3 regions of the Variovorax sp. PBL-E5 genome follow, and region 1 is predicted to be linked to each of the others. Evidence: predicted binding sites of a transcription regulator. Region 1 holds the regulator's gene; each other region holds the start of a gene.
What was found. The regulator sigma-54, encoded in region 1, starts transcription at its own class of promoters, with help from an activator protein. The targets are predictions, from matches to a motif close to TGGCANGNAANCTGCTTT.

Region 1 (6,697 bases):
CCGGTAGCCGGTGTGGACCAAGGGCTCGTCGGTGGCCGCCAGCGAGTTGGTGACGACGCTGATCTTCACGCCGCGCCCGCGGATCTCGCGCATCACCTCCAGCCCGGCCTTGCCCGGAATCAGGTAGGGTGACACCAGTGTCACGTCGGAGCGCGAACGCCGCATCTGTTCGACCACGTTGTAGCGCACGCTGTCGACATCGAGCAGCGGCACGCCGCCGTAGGTCACGGGCTTGTCGATGACGCGGTCGGGCGAATCGGCATAGGCCTCGGCAAGGTTCCAGATCAGGTCCAGCTTGCCGGCCTTGATGTCCTCGGGGATCGGGCTGTAGCCGAGCACGTCGTTCGGCGCCGAGGGACGCGGCACCGGCGTGGTCGCCGGGCCGGTCTTCTCGTCGAAGCTGCGCCGCAACGCGTCGGGCGAAAGGCCGGTCGCGACGACGGTCTGGATCGGCCGCACGTAGTCGCTGTTCCAGTACTGGTCGAACAGGCTCGCCAGCCGCGGGATCAGCGCGCCGGCCACGAAGGTGTCGATGTCGAGGAAGTTGGCGCCGGCCGTCTGGGTGAAATACTGGTTGCCGATGTTGCGCCCGCCGGCCACGCCCATCGCGCCGTCGGCGATGAAGAGCTTGTTGTGCATGCGGTGGTTGACGCGGTCGAAGTCGAACAGCGAGGCAGCAAAGCGCTTCACGAGGCTGCCGCGGCCGGCCGGGAAGGGATTGAACAGCCGCAGCTCCACGTTCGGCGTCGCGGCCAGGCCGAGCAGCAGTTCGTCCTCGCCGGAGGTGTAGAGGTCGTCCATCAAGAGGCGCACGCGCACGCCGCGCTCGGCTGCATCGCGCAGCGTTCGCAGGAAATAGCGGCCCGTCTCGTCATCCTCGATCTGGTAGTACTGGACGTCGAGCGTGCGCTCGGCCCGGCGCGCCAGTTCAAGGCGCGTGTTGAGCGCGAAATCGCCGCCGGGCATGAGGCGGAAGCCGCTCAGGTCCGGGTCCGGCGACGAGGCCTGCGCGATGCGGCCGAGCGCGGTGTCGGCCGATGCCGGGACGGCCTTCGAGGGCGTGTGCGCGAACTCCTTCGGCAGCATCGCGCAGCCGCCGGCCAACAGCATCATCAGCGCCGCCAGCCCCAGGCCCAGCCAGCGCGACAGGAACCCCGGGCCGTTCATCGCGTGAACCCCTAGAGGGCCTTGCGCAGATTGGCCGGCGCGATGCGCAGCGCCTCGCGGTACTTGGCCACGGTCCGGCGCGCGCATTCGATGCCCTGCTCCTTGAGCATCTCGGAGACCTGGCTGTCCGACAGCGGCTTTCTCGTGTCCTCGGCGCTCACGAACTGCTTGATCAGCGCGCGCACCGCGGTGCTCGACGCGTTGCCGCCGGTCTCGGTGCCGAGTGCCGAGCCGAAGAAGTACTTGAGCTCGACGGTGCCATAGGGCGTCGCCATGTACTTGGCGGTGGTCACGCGGCTGATGGTCGACTCGTGCAGGCCGAGCTCGTCGGCGATCTCGCGCAGCACCAGCGGCCGCATCGCGAGCTCGCCATGCACGAAGAAGCTCTTCTGCCGCTCGACGATCGCGTTGGACACGCGAAGGATGGTGTCGAAGCGCTGCTGGATGTTCTTGATGAACCAGCGCGCCTCCTGCAAGCGCTGCGACAGCGCCTGGCTGCCCTCGCCCTTGTGCTGCTTGAGCGCGCCGGCGTAGATGTCGTGCACGCGCAGGCGCGGCATGACCTCGGGATTGAGCATGACGCGGAACTTGACGTTCGTGCCCTGGCCGATGCGCGTGACGATCACGTCGGGCACGACGACGTTGCGCTCGACATCGACGAAGCGGCGCCCCGGCTTGGGCTCGAGCCTGGCGATCACCTGCAGCGCGGCACGCACCGTGTCTTCGCTGCTGCGGGTGAGCGTGGCCAGGCGCTTGAAATCGCGCCGCGCGAGCAGCTCCATCGGCTGCTTGCAGACGGCGATCGCGGTCTTGCGGATCTGCGCCTCCTGGTCGCCCTCGTTCGCATGCGCCAGCGCGCGCAGCTGGATCGTGAGGCATTCGCCGAGGCTGCGGGCGCCGACGCCGACCGGCTCCAGGCTCTGCAGCAGACCGAGCGCGACCTGGAAGTGGTGCACCAGCTCGTCGAACTGGTCGTTGTCTTCGCCCGCGAGGCCGGAGGCGAGCGCCGGCAGCGAGTCCTCGAGGTAGCCGTCGTCGTTGAGCGACTCGATCAGGAAGCGCAGCGCGGCGCGGTCGTTGTCGTCCAGCCGCAGGCCCAGTGCCTGGCGGTGCAGGAAAGATTGCAGCGACTCCTGGCTGCGCGCCAGTTCGGTGGCATCGGCACGCTCGTCGTCGCCGAGGTTGTTGGCGCGCGCGGGCGCGTCGCCGCCCCACTCGCTGTCGTCGGGTGCCACATCGACGGTGCCATCGCCTTCCCAGCCGGGCTCCCCATCCGTGCTGTCAGCCGTGGCCGGCGCGTCGGCTTCGGCCGCGGTGCTCGTGCTGCCGACGCCGGCGTCAGCCAGCGGCGCGGACGGGCCGGCCGGCAGCTCGCCGTCGCCCTCGGCCAGGCGATCGTCGTCGCGCACCGGTGCATCGGCCGCGTCGAGCCCGAACTCCTCGCGCTGCGCTTCTTCGGCGGTGCGTTCGAGGAACGGGTTGTCGTCGAGCATCTGCTCGACTTCCTGGCTCAGCTCGAGCGTGGACAGCTGCAGCAGCCGGATCGACTGCTGCAGCTGCGGCGTGAGCGCGAGATGCTGAGAGACTCGAAGCGAGAGACCCTGCTTCATCGGATTGCCGTCCCTACATCCGGAAATGCTCGCCCAGGTACACGCGCCGCACCTCGGCGTTGTCGACGATCTCCGAAGGCGTGCCTTGTGCCAGCACATGCCCGTCGCTGATGATGAACGCGTGATCGCAGATGCCCAGCGTCTCGCGCACGTTGTGATCGGTGATGAGCACGCCGATGCCGCGTTCCTTCAGGAAGCTGATGATGCGCTGGATCTCGATCACCGCGATGGGGTCGATCCCGGCGAAGGGCTCGTCCAGCAGGATGAAGCGCGGCTGCGTGGCGAGGGCGCGCGCGATCTCGACCCGGCGGCGCTCGCCGCCCGACAGCGACAGCGCCGGCGAATCGCGCAGATGGTCCACCCGCAGGTCGGACAGCAGCTCGGCCAGTCGCTCTTCGATGCGCAGCTTGCTCAACGGCAGCGGCCGGCCCTTGTCGTCGGGCTCGCGCTGCAGCTCGAGCACGGCGCGCACGTTTTCCTCGACCGTGAGCTTGCGGAAGATCGAGGCTTCCTGCGGCAGGTAGCTCAGGCCCATGCGGGCGCGGCGATGGATCGGCATGTGCGCGATCGGCTCGCCGTCGATGGTGATGACGCCGGCATCGGCACGCACCAGTCCGACGATCATGTAGAAGGAGGTGGTCTTGCCCGCGCCGTTGGGTCCGAGCAGTCCGACCACCTCGCCCTTCTGCACGCCCAGCGAGACGTCCTTGACGACCTTGCGGCTGCCATAGCTCTTTTGCAGACCGCGTGCCTCGAGCCGGCTGCTCGCCGCGCCCGTCGCTTCGCTCATGCCGGCGGTTTCGATCACTTGCGTGGCTCTCCATCCAGCGTGGTGCTGGAACGCAGCCCCGTGCCCGGCGCGGCCACCGGCGCCGGTGCGGCCGGCTTGGCCGCAGGCGCGGAGGCGCCCGCGGAAGCCGGCGCCACCGGCGGCTGGGCCTTGGGCGTCAGGATGGCCTTGACCCGGCCGGATGCCGGCGCCGACACACCGGCATCCGGCGGCAACGTCGAACCATTGACGGTGAAGGTGTCGTTGCTCTGGTCGTAGACGATCAGCGGACCGCTGCTCTCGTCGTTGACCTTGGCGCCGATCAGGCGGCGCATCACCGCACGGCGGATGAACTTCACGTTGTCGGCGCGGCTGTCGTATTCGATGACTTCCGATTCGCCCTCGATCCACTCGTCGACGCCGGCATCGCGCTTTTGCTTGTAGTAAGCCAGCTTGCCGGGCGCGGCCGTGACCACGCCGTATTGGTAGCCCTCGGGATCCTGCCGCACGTCGATGCGCGCGCCGCGGATGATGATCGTGCCCTTGGTGACCACCACGTTGCCGGTGAAGACGCTGGTCTGCTTGAGGTCGTCGTAACGCATCGCGTCCGACTCGATGTTCATCGGCTTGCCGCGATCGGCCTTTTCGGCCAGCGCGGCCGAGCCGAAACCAGCCAACGCCAGTGCGAGGAAGACGGTCCGGGAAAGAAGACGAAAGGAGTAGGAAGGAGATCGCGAGGTCATAAAGGCACGAAACTTGCTCGACGATTGTATGCGGCCGATGAGCGGTCCCGCGCGGTGATGAAAAAGCCCGCCGAGGCGGGCTTCTCGAGAGGGGCGGGGAGGGCTTCAGCCCTTTCGGGCTTCGCCGATCAGGGCTTCCGTGACCTGCAGCATCTTTTCCAGCGAGCCGGCAGTGTCGCCGTCGATGTACCAGCGTCCGGCCACGCCCAGGGCCGGCACGCCGGCAACCTGGTAGTCGCCCGTGAGCTGCGTCGCACGCTTGGCCTTGCCGACGATCGAGAAGGACTTGAACAGATCGGCGAACTTCTTGGCATCGAGGCCCGGCTGCTTTTCGGACCAGGCCAGGATCGCGGCGTCGCCGAACAGGTTCTGGCGCTCCTGGTGGATGGCCTGGAACAGCTTGAGCTGGTAGTCGTCCACCTTGCCCATCGCCTCCAGCGTGTAGTAGAGGCGCTGCTTGGTTTCGGTGTCGTTGCCGACGAAGGGCACCGGGATGCGCCTGAAGGCGGCTTGCGGCGGCAGGTGCTTGAGCCAGGCTTCGAGCTGGGGCTCGAAGGCCGCGCAATGCGGGCAGTTGTACGAGAAGAACTCGACCACCTCGACCTTGCCCGGGGGCGAGTCGACGGGCGCGGGCTTGCCGAGCACGATGTAGTCGGTGCCGGCCTTGGGCGGCCGGTTCTGCGCCAGCGCAGGTGTGGCCAGCGGCAAAAGACCGAGCGAGGCAGCGGCCAGCGAAAAGTCACGACGTTTCATTCAGAAATTCTCCTGTGCGGCTGAAAGAGCCCGCGGCCGGGTCGGGAGTTCCCGGGCCGCATGAAGTAAAGGGAAAGAGGCGATCAGCGCTGAACACGCACCAGGGCGGCCTCGAGTCCGCCGCCATCGAGCCGCTCCCTGAGCCGGTCCGCGTCGTCCTTCTTGTTGAACGGACCCACGCGCACGCGGTAGACGGTGCGGCCGGCCTGCTCGCGCTCGGTCACCCGCGCCTCCACGCCCATCAGCGACAGCTTGGCGCGCTGGGCCTCGGCATCGTCGTTGGTTCGGAAGGCGCCCGCCTGCACGAAGTACAGGAAGGGGTCGCTGGCGCCGGCCGTCGCGGTGTCGCCGCTCGAGCGGGCCTTGGCCAGATCGCCGAGCGGATCGTTCGACGGCGGCAGCGCATTGGCTTCGGCCGGCACCGGCGCCGTGCGCGAGGCCGCACGCGGCGGCGTCACGGCGGCCGAGGCGGCGCGGGCGCTCGGCGCGACCACCACCGGCACGGCAGGCGTCGGCGGATTGAGAGGCCCGGCCGAAGCGGGCTGCGGTGCCGAGGCCACCGGCGCGCGCGCGCCTGCCTTGCCGGCGAGCGGCCCGTTGGGATCCCAGTCCTTGTTCTTGCGGGCCTCGGCCTCGTCCTGCTCGGCGCCGCCGCGCTGGGTCTTGGTCATGAACGGGATCGGCACCTTGGTCACGTAGACCGCGATGCCGAGCGCCACACCGAGCCCGAGCACCAGGCCGATGATCAGCCCGATGACGATGTTGCCGCTTTGTCTTTGTTTCATGTTGGGGGAATCGAAATCACATCTTGCGCGGTGCGCCGACGCCGAGAATTGCGAGGCCATTGTGCAGCACCTGCGCAGTGGCGGCGACCAGGGCCAGGCGGGCGAGCTTCACGGCTTCGTCGTCGACCAGGATGCGCTCGGCGTCGTAGTAGCTGTGGTAGCTCGCGGCCAGCTCGCGCAGGTAGAAGGTGACGTCGTGCGGCGCGAAGTCCTTGGCCGCGGCCGCGAGCATGTCGGGGTAGCGGGCCAGTTGCAGCATCAACGCCTGCGCGGCCGGGCTCTGCAGCGGCGCGAGGTCGACGCCGGCAAGCGTCGCCGCATCGCCGCCCCACGCGGCCAGCACCGAACAGATGCGCGCATGGGCGTACTGCACGTAGTACACCGGGTTGTCGTTGTTCTGCGCCAGCGCGAGGTCGATGTCGAAGGTGTATTCGGTGTCGGGCTTGCGGCTGAGCAGGAAGAAGCGCACGGCGTCGGTGCTGGTCCACTCGATCAGGTCGCGCAGCGTGACGTAGCTGCCGGCGCGCTTGCTGATCTTGACCTCCTCGCCGCCGCGCATCACGCGCACCATGGTGTGCAGCACGTACTCGGGATAACCCGCGGGAATGCCGACACCGGCGGCCTGCAGGCCAGCGCGCACGCGCGCGATGGTGCCGTGGTGGTCGGTGCCCTGGATGTTCACCACCTCGTGGAAGCCGCGCTCCCACTTGGCGATGTGGTAGGCGACGTCGGGCACGAAGTAGGTGTAGCTGCCGTCGCCCTTGCGCATGACGCGGTCCTTGTCGTCGCCGTAGTCGGTCGACTTGAGCCACAGCGCGCCGTCCTGCTCGTAGGTCTTGCCGGCATCGATCAGCCGGCGCACTGTCGCCT
Region 2 (6,697 bases), 5.1 Mb from region 1:
TCAATGGCGGCGTGGTCTCCGTATCCAGCAACGTGAACCTGGGCGATCCCACAGGCGGCCTCAGCTTCAACGGCGGCACGCTGCAGACCACGAGCAACCTCACGATGAACCGGGCCACGATCCTCAACGGATCGGGCACGTTCGACACGGACCCGGGCATGACCCTGACGCAGCAAGGCGCGATCAGCGGCAACGGCATTCTCGTCAAGACCGGTGGCGGCACTCTGACACTCGCGAGCCCCAGCGGCAACAGCTACACAGGCGGCACCGCCCTGCACACAGGCCAACTTGCGTTGGGCAACAGCACCGCCCTGGGCACCGGCTCCCTGGCCATGGACCCCGGCACGACGCTCGCTTTCGCTGCCGACAATCTCACGCTCACCAACCCCATCGCCTTCACCGGCGCGGGCGACCCCACCATCGACACCGGCGCCTTCACCGCCACGCTCGCCGGCGGCATCACCGGCACGGGCGACCTCGGCAAGATCGGCAGCGGCACCTTGGTCCTCGGCGGCACCAACACCTACACGGGTGCCACCATCGTCTCTGAAGGCACCTTGCGCGCAGGTGCCGTCAATTCCCTCAGCGCCGCCTCCGCACACACCATCGCCGCCGGCGCCACGCTCGACCTGGCCGGCTTCGACCAGACCCTCGCAAGTCTGACCAATGCCGGCACCGTCTCCCTGGCCGGCACAGCGCCCGGCACCACGCTCACCGTCACCGGTGCCTACGTCGGCAACAGCGGCATCCTGCGCCTGGCCACCACCCTGGGCGACAGCGCCAGTGCCAGCGACCGCCTCGTGCTCAACGGCCCCGGCGCCAGCGCCAGCGGCCACACCACCGTGCAAGTCGTCAACACCATGGGCCTGGGCGCGCTCACCAGTGGCAATGGCATCGAACTCATCGGCGCCCTCAACGGCGCCACCACCACCGCACAAGGCACCAAGGACGCCTTCGCGCTGCAGGGCGGCCATGTGGATGCGGGCGCCTACGCCTACACCCTGCAGCCCGGCGACGCCGCGGGCGCGGGAGAGAACTGGTACCTGCGCTCCACCAGCACACTGCCGCCGCCGGCACCGGCACCGGCACCGGCACCGGCACCGGCACCACCCGCACCACCGGCACCACCGGCACCACCGGCGCCACAGGCGCCGCCACCTCCACCTCCACCTCCACCCCTGCAAGTGCCGAGCTACCGCGCCGAAGTCCCGCTCTTCGCTGCGCTGCCCGAGCAACTGCGCCAGGGCGACCTCGCGATGCTCGGCAATCTGCATCAGCGCATCGGCGACGACGACGTGCAAGCCGCAGCCACGGCCGGCCTGCAGGGAAGCGCCCCCGACACCCCTTCGTCCACCGGCAACCGCCGCGCCTGGGCACGCGTCCTCGATACCCGCCGGGACATCCGCCAGGACGGCACCGTTAGTCCTCACAGCGGCGGACGCCTGACGGGCGTACAGGCTGGTACCGACCTGCTGGCCGACACCCCTTGGCACGCAGGCCTGTACGTCGGTCAGCTCGACGGCAGCATGAGCGTCCACGGCTTCGCGCTCGGCCAGCCCAGCCTCGCCGTCGGCAGCAACAGCCTGCACAGCCAGTACCTCGGTGGCTACGTCACCTGGACGAATGACAGCGGCTTCTACGCCGATGCCGTGCTGCAGGCCGGGCGCCATCACTACGACATGCAGGCCCTGGACAGGCTGCCTCTCCACGGCAAGGCCACCAGCCTGAGCGCCTCGTTCGAAGTGGGCCAGGCCTTCGTGCTGGGTGAGGGCTGGCAGATCGAGTCGCAGCTGCAACTCGTGCATCAGCACCTTGCGCTGGACGACGCCAACATCGCCTCGGCGCTGGTGCGCCAGGAGGCTGGCAGCGGTTGGCTCGTGCGCGGCGGCGTGCGCGTGAAGGGCGACATCGCCACCGCGGCGGGCAGGCTGCAGCCCTATGCGCGGCTGAACCTGTACCGGGCCTCGGGCGGCAGCGATGTCGCAAGCTTCGTCACGCCGGCAGCGACGACGTTCATCGCCAGCCGCACGGGCAGCACCGCCGCCGAGTTGGCTGGGGGCTTCACGCTCGCGCTCAACGACAGCACCAGCCTCTACGGCGAGCTCGGCAGGCTGTGGGCCTCGGGCGGGCAGGCGCGCGTGAGCAGTTCGATCGGCGCTTCGCTCGGGCTCAGGGTGCGCTGGTAAGACGCGCCGCGGCCTGGCGAATCACCAGTTCGCCTCGCGCTCCGGCGTCGCCGTGATGTGATGGATCGACAGGTCCGCGCCGTCGTACTCCTCTTCCTGCGTCAGGCGCAGGCCCATCGTCGCCTTGAGCGTGCCATAGACCGCGGCGCCGGCCACCAGGGCCCAGGCCACGCCGAGCGCGACGCCGATACATTGCGCCAGCAGGCTCACGCCGCCGATCCCGCCCAGCGCCTTGCTGCCGAAGATGCCCGCCGCGATGCCGCCCCAGGTGCCGCACAGGCCATGCAGCGGCCAGACGCCGAGCACGTCGTCGACCTTCCACTTGTTCTGCACCAGCGTGAACATGAGAACGAAGATCGCGCCCGCCACGCCGCCCACCACCAGCGCGCCGAGCGGATGCATCAGGTCGGAACCGGCGCACACGGCCACCAGCCCGGCCAGCGGCCCGTTGTAGACGAAGCCCGGATCGTTCCTGCCGAGCGCCAGCGCCACCAGCGTGCCGCCCACCATCGCCATCAGCGAGTTCACCGCGACCAGACCGGAGATCTTGTCGATGGTCTGTGCGCTCATCACGTTGAAGCCGAACCAGCCGACACACAACACCCATGCACCGAGTGCGAGAAAGGGAATGTTCGATGGTGGATGCGCGCTCAGCGAGCCGTCGCCGCGGTAGCGGTTGCGGCGCGCGCCCAGGAGCAGCACGGCCGGCAGCGCCAGCCAGCCGCCGACCGCATGCACGACCACCGAGCCTGCGAAGTCGTGGAACGGACTGCCGGTGAGCGACGCGATCCAGCCCTGGATGCCGAAGGCCCCGTTCCATGCGATGCCTTCGTACAGCGGGTAGACGAAGCCGACGATCACCGCGGTGGCGATGAGCTGCGGCCAGAACTTGGCGCGCTCGGCAATGCCGCCCGAAATGATGGCCGGGATGGCGGCCGCGAAGGTGAGAAGGAAGAAGAATTTCACCAGCCCGTAGCCGCTCTGGAGCGCGAGCCGATCGGCGCCGACGAAGAAGTGCGTGCCGTAGGCGATGCCGTAGCCGACGAGGAAATACACGATGGTCGAAACCGAGAAGTCGACCAGGATCTTGACCAGCGCATTGACCTGGTTCTTCTTGCGCACGGTGCCCAGTTCGAGGAAGGCGAAGCCCGCGTGCATGGCCAACACCATGATGGCGCCGAGAAGAATGAACAGCGCGTTTGCGCCCTGATTGAGTGCGTCCATGGGGAGTTTTTGTCTTGAGTTGGTGCGCTTCGTCCGCCTTGCACGGACGCGTACCAATCGCAAGCAAAAATGGTGCCCGTGGAGCGCGATCCTGGTGCCGATTGCCTGGGACCATGGCGTCGCGCACCGAAAAAGCACGCGCCGTCGGGGCGAGAGGCGATCCTCCGATCGCCCCGCTGCTCAGACGCCGGCCTTGGCCAGCCTCGCGTCGGCCATGGCTTGCGCCCGCAGTCGGTCGTATTCCAGCTTGTCGACGGGCGCTGCGCCCGATTGTCCGAGGTCGTTCAGATGAACCCGGTAGGTCTCCCGCGCAGTGAAGGCGGCGATCGCCGAGATGACCGTCACGCCCAGCGTGATCGCGCCGATGGTGAGCGGCACGTTGGTCGAGCCCGGAGGCGCCACGGTGGCGAAGAGTGCCGGCAGCAGCGCGGTGATGGTCGTGCCGATGTTCTGCGAGATCGCCATGGCCGAGACCCGGGTGCGCGTGCGGAACAGTTCGGGGTAGAAGCTCGGGAAGACGGCGTTGTAGCCCTGGTAGACGATGCCCCACATGAGCAGCGATGCGACAATCGCCAGCGGTACGTTGTGGATGCTGATCGCGTAGAGATACAGGAACGACAGCAGCCCCGCACCGAGCGCGCCGACGACGATCGGCGGCTTGCGGCCGATACGGTCCGAGAGGTTGCCCACATAGGGAATGACCAGCACCGCCAGGATGTTGCCCAGCACCGGAATCCACAGGTAGATGTCCTTCTGGAAGCCGATGCCGTAGGCCGGCTGCACCGCGTAGGCCGCACCGAACACCGTGGCCACCACGGGGATCACGTTCATCAGCGACATGCAGACGACGCGGATCATGTCCCGCCAGCTGAGCTGGAAGGCCTGGATGATCGGCGCCTTGGGCAGTTCGCCGTGCTGGCCTTCTTCGGCAAAGGCGGGCGTCTCCTCGACCTCGCGGCGGATGATGTAGCCCGCCACGATGACCACGAAGCTGAGCAGGAAGGGAATGCGCCAGCCCCAGCTGTTGAAGGTGTCCTCGGGCATGAAGTGCGCCAGCGGCAGGAAGACCGCCGCGGCCAGGATCTGCCCGGCCTGCACGCCCTGCAGCGTGAAGCTGGCGAAGAAGCCGCGCCGGCCGAAGGGCGCGTGCTCCAGGATCATCGAGCTGGCACCGGAAATCTCGCCGGCCACCGCGAAGCCCTGGATCAGCCGCAGCGCGACCAGCAGCGCCGGCGCCCACAGCCCGACCTGCTGGTACGTCGGCAGGAGCCCGACCGCCATCGTCGAGAAGCCCATGAGGAACATGCAGACGATCAGGACCTGCTTGCGGCCATGGGTGTCGCCCATGTGCCCGAGCACGAAGGCGCCGATGGGCCGCGCGACGTAGCCGACGCCATAGGTCGCGAGCGACGCGATGATGGCGATCCGCGGGTTCCCCGAAGGAAAGAAGATCTGGGGAAAGATCAGCGACGCTGCCGTCGCGTAGATGAAGAAGTCGTAGTACTCGAGCGCCGAGCCGATCCAGCCGCTGGCGGCGGCCTTTTTCGACTGGGGATTGGCGCGCTCGTGTTTCTCGGTGTTGGCCATGGTTGTCTCCGTGGTGGATGAATCGGATAGCGGATGTGCAAGTCACGCTTGTCCCCGGACCCGCGGCGCCACTGTACGAACGACGCAGCCTTCCCCACAACGCCGCGGGACCCACCGCCGATCGATCATCGATCGGCAACGTTCACCATGCGCGCGGAATACGGGTAAAACCTAGGGCGGGCGAGTGTTCAGCGGAAGAACGCGCTCGGCGTCTGCCCGAATTGCCGCTTGAACATCGTCGCGAAGGCGCTGGGGCTGTCGTAGCCGAGCGCCAGCGCGATATCGACGACTTTCTCGCCGGTCGCCAGCCGTTCCAGCGCGCGCAGCAGGCGCGCCTGCTGGCGCCATTGACCGAAGGTCATGCCGGTCTCGCGCGTGAAGAGGCGCTGGATGGTCTTGACGTCGACCGCGAGAAGCCGCGCCCAATGGCTCAGCGTGGACACGTCGCCCGGCCGTTCGAGCAGCCGCGCGCAGATGCGCCGAAGCCGCGGATCCGCCGGTTGCGGCAGGTGCAGCGGCAGCACGGGCAGCGCTTGCAGTTCGTCCAGCAACAGCCGCATCAGGCGTCCCGCGCGCGAATTGTCGGCATACGGTTGTTCGACCTCGGTCGCGGCCAGGATCAGCTCGCGCAGCAGGGGCGAGATGCCCACCGCCTGCGAGCGCCGCGGCAGCTGCGGCGCGGCGTCCGGGCGCACGTAGATGCTGCGCATGTGAACCACGCCGATGCAGCGGATCCGATGCGTCAGTTCGGCCGGCATCCAGATGCCTCGCGTTGGCGGCACGATCCATTGGCCGCCCTCGGCGGCCACCATCATCACGCCGTGCACCGCGTAGATCAGCTGGTTTTCGGCATGCGCATGGCTGTCGATCACGTGGCCGGCCGGGTAGTCGATCGCCCGGCTGGTCACCGGCATGCCGCTGCGCCGGAACTCGGCAAGAAAGTGCGGGGTCGGGGTCATGGCGATGCCGGAGGAGGTAGATGTCCTTTTCGCGAAGATCGAGGCCCGAAGGGCGCGAGACAGGCAAACATCCTATCTCTAACATCCAGCCTTCGTCCTGTCTCAACGAACGCGCGCGGCAGCGACCGCGCCCAGCCCATGTCATCGACTGCTGCCTCTTCCACCGCTCGCCTGACCCCCATGACGGACCGTCCGGGCGCCTCGTTCGGCGTGCTCGGCGCGATCAGCGCCTCGCACATGATCAACGACATGATGCAGTCGCTGATCCTGGCGATCTATCCCATCCTGAAGGGCGACTTCCACCTGAGCTTCGGCCAGATCGGACTGATCACGCTCACCTACCAGTTGACCGCCTCGCTGTTCCAGCCGATGGTCGGCCTCTACACCGATCGCCGTTCGACGCCCTATTCGCTGCCGGTCGGCATGAGCTTCACGCTGATCGGGCTGATCCTGCTGGCCTTCGCACCGAGCTTCGCGATCGTGCTGCTCGCTGCGGCGTTCGTCGGCACCGGCTCGTCGATCTTCCATCCGGAATCGTCGCGGGTTGCGCGCATGGCTTCCGGCGGTCGGCATGGGCTGGCGCAGTCGCTGTTCCAGGTGGGCGGCAATACCGGCAGCGCGCTCGGGCCGCTGGTCGCGGCGGCGATCATCGTGCCGTTCGGTCAGCACAGCGTGGCATGGTTCGGGCTGGCCGCGCTGGTCGGCATCCTGCTGTTGACGCAGGTCAGCAAGTGGTATGCG
Region 3 (6,697 bases), 2.0 Mb from region 1:
GGCCGCTGCGGACCGTCGGCGTCCGCATAGACGTTGTAAGTGACGCCGTTGTCGCGGATCTGCCGCTCGAGGTTGATCGAGCGCCGCGGCAGATCGCCGAAGCCGCCGGCGCCGAGATGCTCGAAGAACGCGGACCAGGCGGGTGCGAGCGGCGGGCGTTCTTCGGTGGCCGGGTCGTCGCCGGTGGCCGGCCGCACGGACGGGGCGGAGGACGCATCGTGCAGCGGCGCCGGCTGCGAGGCGACGCCGGTGGCAGATGGCTCCGGCGGTGTCGGCGCGCCGCGCAATTCGTCGAAGTGTCCGGGCGCTGCGGCGGGGGCGAGCGCCGACGCGAGCACGGCCGGTGCTTCCAGCGCCGGTGCGTCGAAGAGAGATTCGTTCAGTGAGTCCACGATCCGTGGATTGTCACATCACCCCCGTCAGCGTCGCAGATCCAGCGTGAACGGGAATTCGCGGCTGCCCGCCAGCTCGATGGTCGCCGGCGGCGTGCTCATCGGCCCCGGCGTATGGCCCATGCGCGAGAAGCGCGAATGGCGACGGCTCTCGGCCTCGTAGGCATTGACCGGGAAGGTGTCGTAGTTGCGGCCGCCCGGATGCGCGACGAAGTACTGGCAGCCGCCGAGCGAGCGCTTCATCCAGGTGTCGACGATGTCGAAGGTGAGCGGCGCATGGGCGCCGATGCCCGGGTGCAGCGCCGAGGGCGGGTTCCAGGCCTTGTAGCGCACGCCGGCCACGAATTCGCCCACCGTGCCGGTGGGCTGCAGCGGCAGCACGCGGCCGTTGACGGTGATCACGTGGCGGCTTTCGTTGAGGCCGGTCGCGCGCACCTCGATGCGCTCCAGCGACGAATCGACATAGCGCACGGTGCCGCCGGCCGAGCCTTCCTCGCCCATCACGTGCCACGGTTCGAGCGCGTTGCGCAGCGACAGCTCGATGCCCATCGCCTGCACTTGCCCGACGAGCGGGAAGCGGAATTCGAGATGCGGTGCGAACCAGTCGGCATCGAAGCCGAAGCCGGCCTGGCGCATCTCGGCGATGACGTCCGCGAAGTCCATCTTCACGAAGGTCGGCAGCAGGAAGCGGTCGTGCAGCTCGGTGCCCCAGCGCGTCGCGGGCGCCTGGCAGGGCGCATCCCAGAAGCGGGCGACGAAGGCGCGCAGCAGGAGCTGCTGCGCGATGCTCATGCGCGCATGCGGCGGCATCTCGAAGGCGCGCAGCTCCAGCAGGCCGAGGCGGCCGGTGCTCGAATCGGGCGAATAGAGCTTGTCGATGCAGAACTCGCTGCGGTGCGTGTTGCCGGTGACGTCGACCAGGATGTTGCGCAGCGTGCGGTCCACCAGCCAGGGCGGCATGTTCTGGCCGTGGATCTCGCGGTTGCGTGCGATCTGCTTGAGCGCGATCTCGAGTTCGTAGAGCTGGTCGTTGCGCGCCTCGTCGACGCGCGGCGCCTGGCTGGTCGGCCCGATGAACAGGCCCGAGAACAGGTAGCTGAGCGACGGATGGTTGTGCCAGTAGAGCAGCAGGCTGGCGAGCAGTTCGGGCCGGCGCAGGAAGGGGCTGTCGGCCGGTGTCGCGCCGCCGAGCACGAAATGGTTGCCGCCGCCGGTGCCGGTATGGCGGCCGTCGGTCATGAACTTCTCGGCCGACAGGCGCGTCTCGAACGCGGCGTTGTAGAGGAACTCGGTGTGGTCGACCAGCTCGCGCCAGTTGTGCGCGGGATGGATGTTGACCTCGATCACGCCCGGGTCGGGCGTGACCTGCAGCATCTTCAGGCGCGGATCGCGCGGTGGCGGATAGCCTTCCATCACGATGCGCACGCCGAGTTCGCGCGCGGTGGCCTCGACTGCGGCGACGAGATCGAGGTAGTCCTCCAGCCGCGCCAGCGGCGGCATGAAGACGTAGAGCACGCCCGAGGCGCTGCCTACCTTTTCTGCCGCCGGGCCATTGGCGCGGCGCGGGTCGCGCACCTCGACGCACAGCGCGGTGCGCGTGACCCAGCCGGCCGATTCGCCGCGTTGCGGCTGGCGCGTCGCGGCTGCATCGACGCCGGCCATCGCGTTCGCCTCGGTGCCGGCATCGCCCATCGCGGCCGTGCGGCTTCGCGCGGCCTGCAGCCGCAGCGCAACCGACGATTGCTGCGGCGTGCCGAAGGCGTAGGGCACGGTGCCGATGTCGGCCGCCTGCGCACCCTCACCGGTCGCATGGCGCGCACGCAGTGTTTCGGCACTCGGCAACACGGCGCGCGGCGCGGTCGGATCGCGCTCGATCAGGTAGGGATAGTCGCTCTTGCTCGCCCAGGGCTGCGAATCGAGCGGCAGCCGATAGCCCATCGGCGAATCGCCGGGGATCAGGTACATGCGGTCGTCGCGCAGGAACCAGGGACCGGTCTTCCACCCCGGGCCGGCGAGCGCGGGTGCATCGATGTCGGCATTCGCGGCCTCGATCGGCAGCATGTAGCCGATCACGGCATCGAGCTTCTGCGTGAACACGCGCCGCAGGCGCACGCGTTCGAGTTCGTCGTCGAGCTTCGAATCGAAGGGATCGACATTGACCGGCAGGCGGCGCTCGCGCCAGAGGTAGTAGTAGGTGTCCTCGTAGCCGGCCTGCACGAAACGGTCGGTCAGGCCGAGCTTGCCCGCCAGCGCGCTCGTGAAGCGGCGCGCATGCTCGCTGGTGTAGTGCGTGGGATGGCGCTCGTCCGCGAACAGCGCGGGGTCGTGCCACAGCGCCTGGCCGTCGGCGCGCCAGAAGATCGACAGCGCCCAGCGCGGCAGCTGTTCGCCCGGGTACCACTTGCCCTGGCCGAAATGCAGGAAGCCGCCCTGGCCGTATTCGGCGCGCAGCTTGTGCACGAGTTCGGTCGCGTAGCCGCGCTTGGTGGGGCCGAGCGCGTCGGTGTTCCACTCGGCGGCATCGCGGTCGCTGGTCGCCACGAAGGTCGGCTCGCCGCCCATCGTGAGGCGCACGTCGCCGGCCGCGAGGCGCGCATCGACGGCGTCGCCGAGCGCCAGCACCTCGGCCCATTGCGCTTCGGTGTAGGGCTTGGTCACGCGCGGCGATTCGTGGATGCGCGTGACGGTCATCTCGTGGCCGAACTCGACCTCGGCATGGTCGACCCCGCCTTCGATCGGCGCCGCGCTCGACGGCGTCGGCGTGCAGGCGAGCGGGATATGGCCTTCGCCGGCCATCAGGCCCGAGGTGGCATCGAGGCCGATCCAGCCGGCGCCGGGCAGGTAGACCTCGCACCATGCATGCAGGTCGGTGAAGTCGACCGTGGTGCCGCTCGGGCCATCGAGCGCCTTGACGTCGGGCGTGAGCTGGATCAGGTAGCCCGAGACGAAGCGCGCCGCAAGGCCGACATGCCGCAGCAACTGGACCAGCAGCCAGCCCGAGTCGCGGCAGGAGCCGGAGCCGTTGGCGAGCGTCTGTTCGGGCGTCTGCACGCCGGGCTCCATGCGGATCAGGTAGTCGACGTCCTTCTGCACCTGCTGGTTGAGGCCGACCAGGAAGTCGATGGTGCGCTGCGGCTTGCGGTCGATCTTGTCGAGATAGGCCTGCACCAGGGGCGTGGCCGGGTCGGCCACGAGGTAGGGCGCGAGTTCCTGCGACTGCGATTCGGTGTAGGTGAAGGGGAAGTTCTCGGCCTGCGGCTCGAGGAAGAAGTCGAAGGGGTTGTAGACCGCCATCTCGACCACGAGGTCGACCGTGACCTTGAAGTCCCGCGTCTTCTCGGGGAACACCAGGCGCGCCTGGTAGTTCGCGAACGGATCCTGCTGCCAGTTGATGAAGTGCTGCTCGGGCTCGACCCGCAGCGAGTACGAGATCACCTGGCTGCGGCAATGCGGCGCCGGCCGCAGCCGGATCACCTGCGGCCCGAGCTGCACCGGGCGGTCGTATCGGTAGTGCGTGACGTGGTGGAGAGCGGCGTGGATGGACATTTTTTCTCGTGACGTCGAGCGGGCCTCGGGTGAGACGCATACTAGCCCACGCAGATAGCAATTAGCGCGCCACAGAACAAGCGCAAGGGATGGATTGCAAGATGTCGTCGGGAGTTTTCGTTTGACGCCGGGCCCGGAAACGCGTGGCCTCGGTGCCTTTGCCGTGATGGCGGGCTCGGTGCCGGGCGCGGCGCTGCAATTGCAGCAGGCGGCGCTGTGGCGCTGGTGGATCTATGCGGCGATGCTTGCGGCCGCGGTAGCGGGGATGGGGTTGCTGCGTGTGGGCCGCCGCTTGCCGCGCGGCCTCGGCATGCTCGCCGCGGCGCTGCTGCTGGGCGTGCTGGCCGGTGTCGGCGCCGCAGGCTGGCGATCGGCCTGGTATGCGGACGACGCGCTCGCGCCGGCGCTGGAAGGTCGCGACGTGGACGTGGTGGGCGTGGTCGCGCAGATGCCGCAACGCAGCGAGGCTGCCGCGCGCTTCCCGCTCGAAGTCGAGTCGGTGCGCTGGGCCGATGGTGCGACGAAGGAGGGCGGCCCGCCGCGCGTGCCGCCGCGCATCGCGCTCGGCTGGTATGCGGACAACACCGGCCTCTGGGGCCGCGCGTCCGACGACCCCTCGCTGCAAAGAGCGGCGAGCGGCCTGCCCGCGCCCGTGCATGCCGGCGAGCGCTGGCGCATGACGGTGCGGCTCAAGGCGCCGCATGGCAGCCTCAATCCGCATGGCTTCGACGAGGAATTGCGGCTGTGGGAGCAGGGCGAACAGGCCACCGGCTACGTGCGCACCGGCGCCCATGACGCGCGCCCCGAGCGCATCGGCGACACCTGGCGCCATCCGGTCGAGCGAGCGCGCGAGGCCGTGCGCGATGCGGTCTTCGAGCGCGTCGCCGACCGGCGCATGGCCGGCGTGATCGCCGCGCTCGTCACCGGCGACCAGAACGCGATCGAGCGCGCCGATTGGGATGTGTTTCGCGCCACCGGCGTGGCGCACCTGATGTCGATCTCAGGTTTGCACATCACCATGTTTGCCTGGCTTGCCGCACTGGCAGTCGGCGCGCTCTGGCGCCGCAGCGGCCGGCTGATGCTGTGGTGGCCGGCGCAGCAGGCCGGTCTGGTCGGCGGCGTGCTGCTGGCGACGCTCTATTCGGTCTTCAGCGGCTGGGGCGTGCCGTCGCAGCGCACCGTGCTGATGCTGGTCACGGTCGGTCTGCTGCGTCTCGCCGGGCGTCGCTGGCCCTGGCCTTTCGTCTGGCTGTGCGCCTGTGCGGTCGTTGTGGGGGTCGATCCCTGGGCGTTGATGCAGGCGGGCTTCTGGCTGAGCTTCGTGGCCGTCGGCGTGCTGTTTGCTGCCGATCCCGGATCGCAGGGCGAAGGCCGGCCCGGCTGGATGGGCCGGGCGGCGCGGCTGTGGCACGAGCAATGGGTCGTGACGCTGGCGCTGACGCCACTCGGCCTGCTGCTGTTCCAGCAGATCTCCGTCGTCGGCCTCCTGGCCAACGCGGTCGCGATCCCCTGGGTCACGCTCGTGGTCACGCCGCTCGCCATGCTCGGCGTCGCATGGGCGCCGCTGTGGGACGTGGCTGCCCGGTCGGTGCAGGTGCTGGCCTGGCTCCTCCAATGGCTGGCCAGTCTGCCCTTCGCGACCGTGTCGATGGCCGCGCCTCCCGTGTGGGCGGCCATGGCGGGCGTGGCCGGCGGCGTGCTGCTCGCGATGCGGCTGCCGTGGTCGATGCGCGCGCTCGGGTTGCCGCTGCTGCTGCCGGTGCTGCTGTGGCAGGCGCCACGCCCGGCCGCGGGCGAGTTCGAATTGCTGGCCGCGGACATCGGCCAGGGCAATGCGGTGCTGGTGCGCACCGCCACGCACAGCCTGCTCTACGACACCGGCCCGCGCTACAGCCTCGAAAGCGATGCCGGCCACCGCGTGCTGGTGCCGCTCTTGCGCGCCTTCGGCGAGCGGCTCGATCTGCTCGTGCTGAGCCACCGCGACAGCGACCACACCGGCGGCGCGCCCGCGGTGCTCGCGATGCAGCCGCAGGCGCGCCTGCTGAGTTCGATCGAGGCCGGGCATCCGCTGCAGGCCCTGCGGGCGGCGCAGCGCTGCGTGGCTGGCCAGCACTGGACCTGGGACGGCGTCGGGTTCGAGATCGTCCATCCGCTCGCGGACGACTACACGCCATCGGTCAAGCCCAATGCCGTCTCCTGCGTGCTGCGCATCGACAACGGCCATGCGTCGGCGCTGCTGGCCGGCGACATCGAGCGGCTGCAGGAGATGGCGCTGGCGGGCCGGTCGACGGCCCTGCATGCCGACGTGCTGCTGGCGCCGCACCACGGCAGCAAGACCTCGTCGAGCCCCTTCCTGCTCGATGCCGTGCAGCCGCGCATCACGCTGGTCCAGGCCGGCTGGCGCAACCGCTTCGGCCATCCGGCGCCGGAGGTGATCGCGCGTTACCGCGCGCGCGGCATCGCCGTCGTCGACTCGCCGCACTGCGGCGCGGCCACGTGGTCAAGCGTGGTTCCGGGCACCGTGAAATGCGAGCGGCAGGAGGCCCGGCGCTACTGGCATCACCTCGTGCCCTGAGCCGAATTTGATGGCGGGCGCCTCGCAGGGGCGCGAAATCCGACGGACTTTGGCCTCGAACTTGCTAAGCTACGGCCAAGGAGATTGGTCGTCCCATGCACAAATTCGACGAGATGTACGAGCAGCTGCCCTACCACGGCGCAGCGGTGCGAAATCACTACAAGCGCTACGACCAATGGCTCGC

Region 2: a site for sigma-54 is predicted at 3,471-3,488, ahead of WDLP6_RS00595 (ammonium transporter). Genes of this name have one in related genera too.
Region 3: a site for sigma-54 is predicted at 3,993-4,010, ahead of WDLP6_RS15660 (transglutaminase family protein). Genes of this name have one in related genera too.

The regions. Positions count from the first base shown of each region.
Region 1 covers NZ_LR594671.1:5,197,783-5,204,479, forward strand. The annotation lists gene WDLP6_RS25330 (phospholipase D family protein) at 1-1,167, opposite strand, end outside; gene WDLP6_RS25335 (RNA polymerase factor sigma-54) at 1,179-2,777, opposite strand; gene lptB (LPS export ABC transporter ATP-binding protein) at 2,791-3,585, opposite strand; gene lptA (lipopolysaccharide transport periplasmic protein LptA) at 3,582-4,289, opposite strand; gene WDLP6_RS25350 (thiol:disulfide interchange protein DsbA/DsbL) at 4,395-5,042, opposite strand; gene WDLP6_RS25355 (SPOR domain-containing protein) at 5,126-5,827, opposite strand; gene argS (arginine--tRNA ligase) at 5,844-6,697, opposite strand, start outside.
Region 2 covers NZ_LR594671.1:119,330-126,026, forward strand. The annotation lists gene WDLP6_RS35340 (autotransporter outer membrane beta-barrel domain-containing protein) at 1-2,186, shown strand, start outside; gene WDLP6_RS00595 (ammonium transporter) at 2,208-3,410, opposite strand; gene WDLP6_RS00600 (MFS transporter) at 3,591-4,997, opposite strand; gene WDLP6_RS00605 (AraC family transcriptional regulator) at 5,186-5,956, opposite strand; gene WDLP6_RS00610 (MFS transporter) at 6,137-6,697, shown strand, end outside.
Region 3 covers NZ_LR594671.1:3,225,718-3,232,414, reverse strand. The annotation lists gene WDLP6_RS15665 (circularly permuted type 2 ATP-grasp protein) at 1-392, opposite strand, end outside; gene WDLP6_RS15660 (transglutaminase family protein) at 420-3,938, opposite strand; gene WDLP6_RS15655 (DNA internalization-related competence protein ComEC/Rec2) at 4,105-6,513, shown strand; gene WDLP6_RS15650 (circularly permuted type 2 ATP-grasp protein) at 6,609-6,697, shown strand, end outside.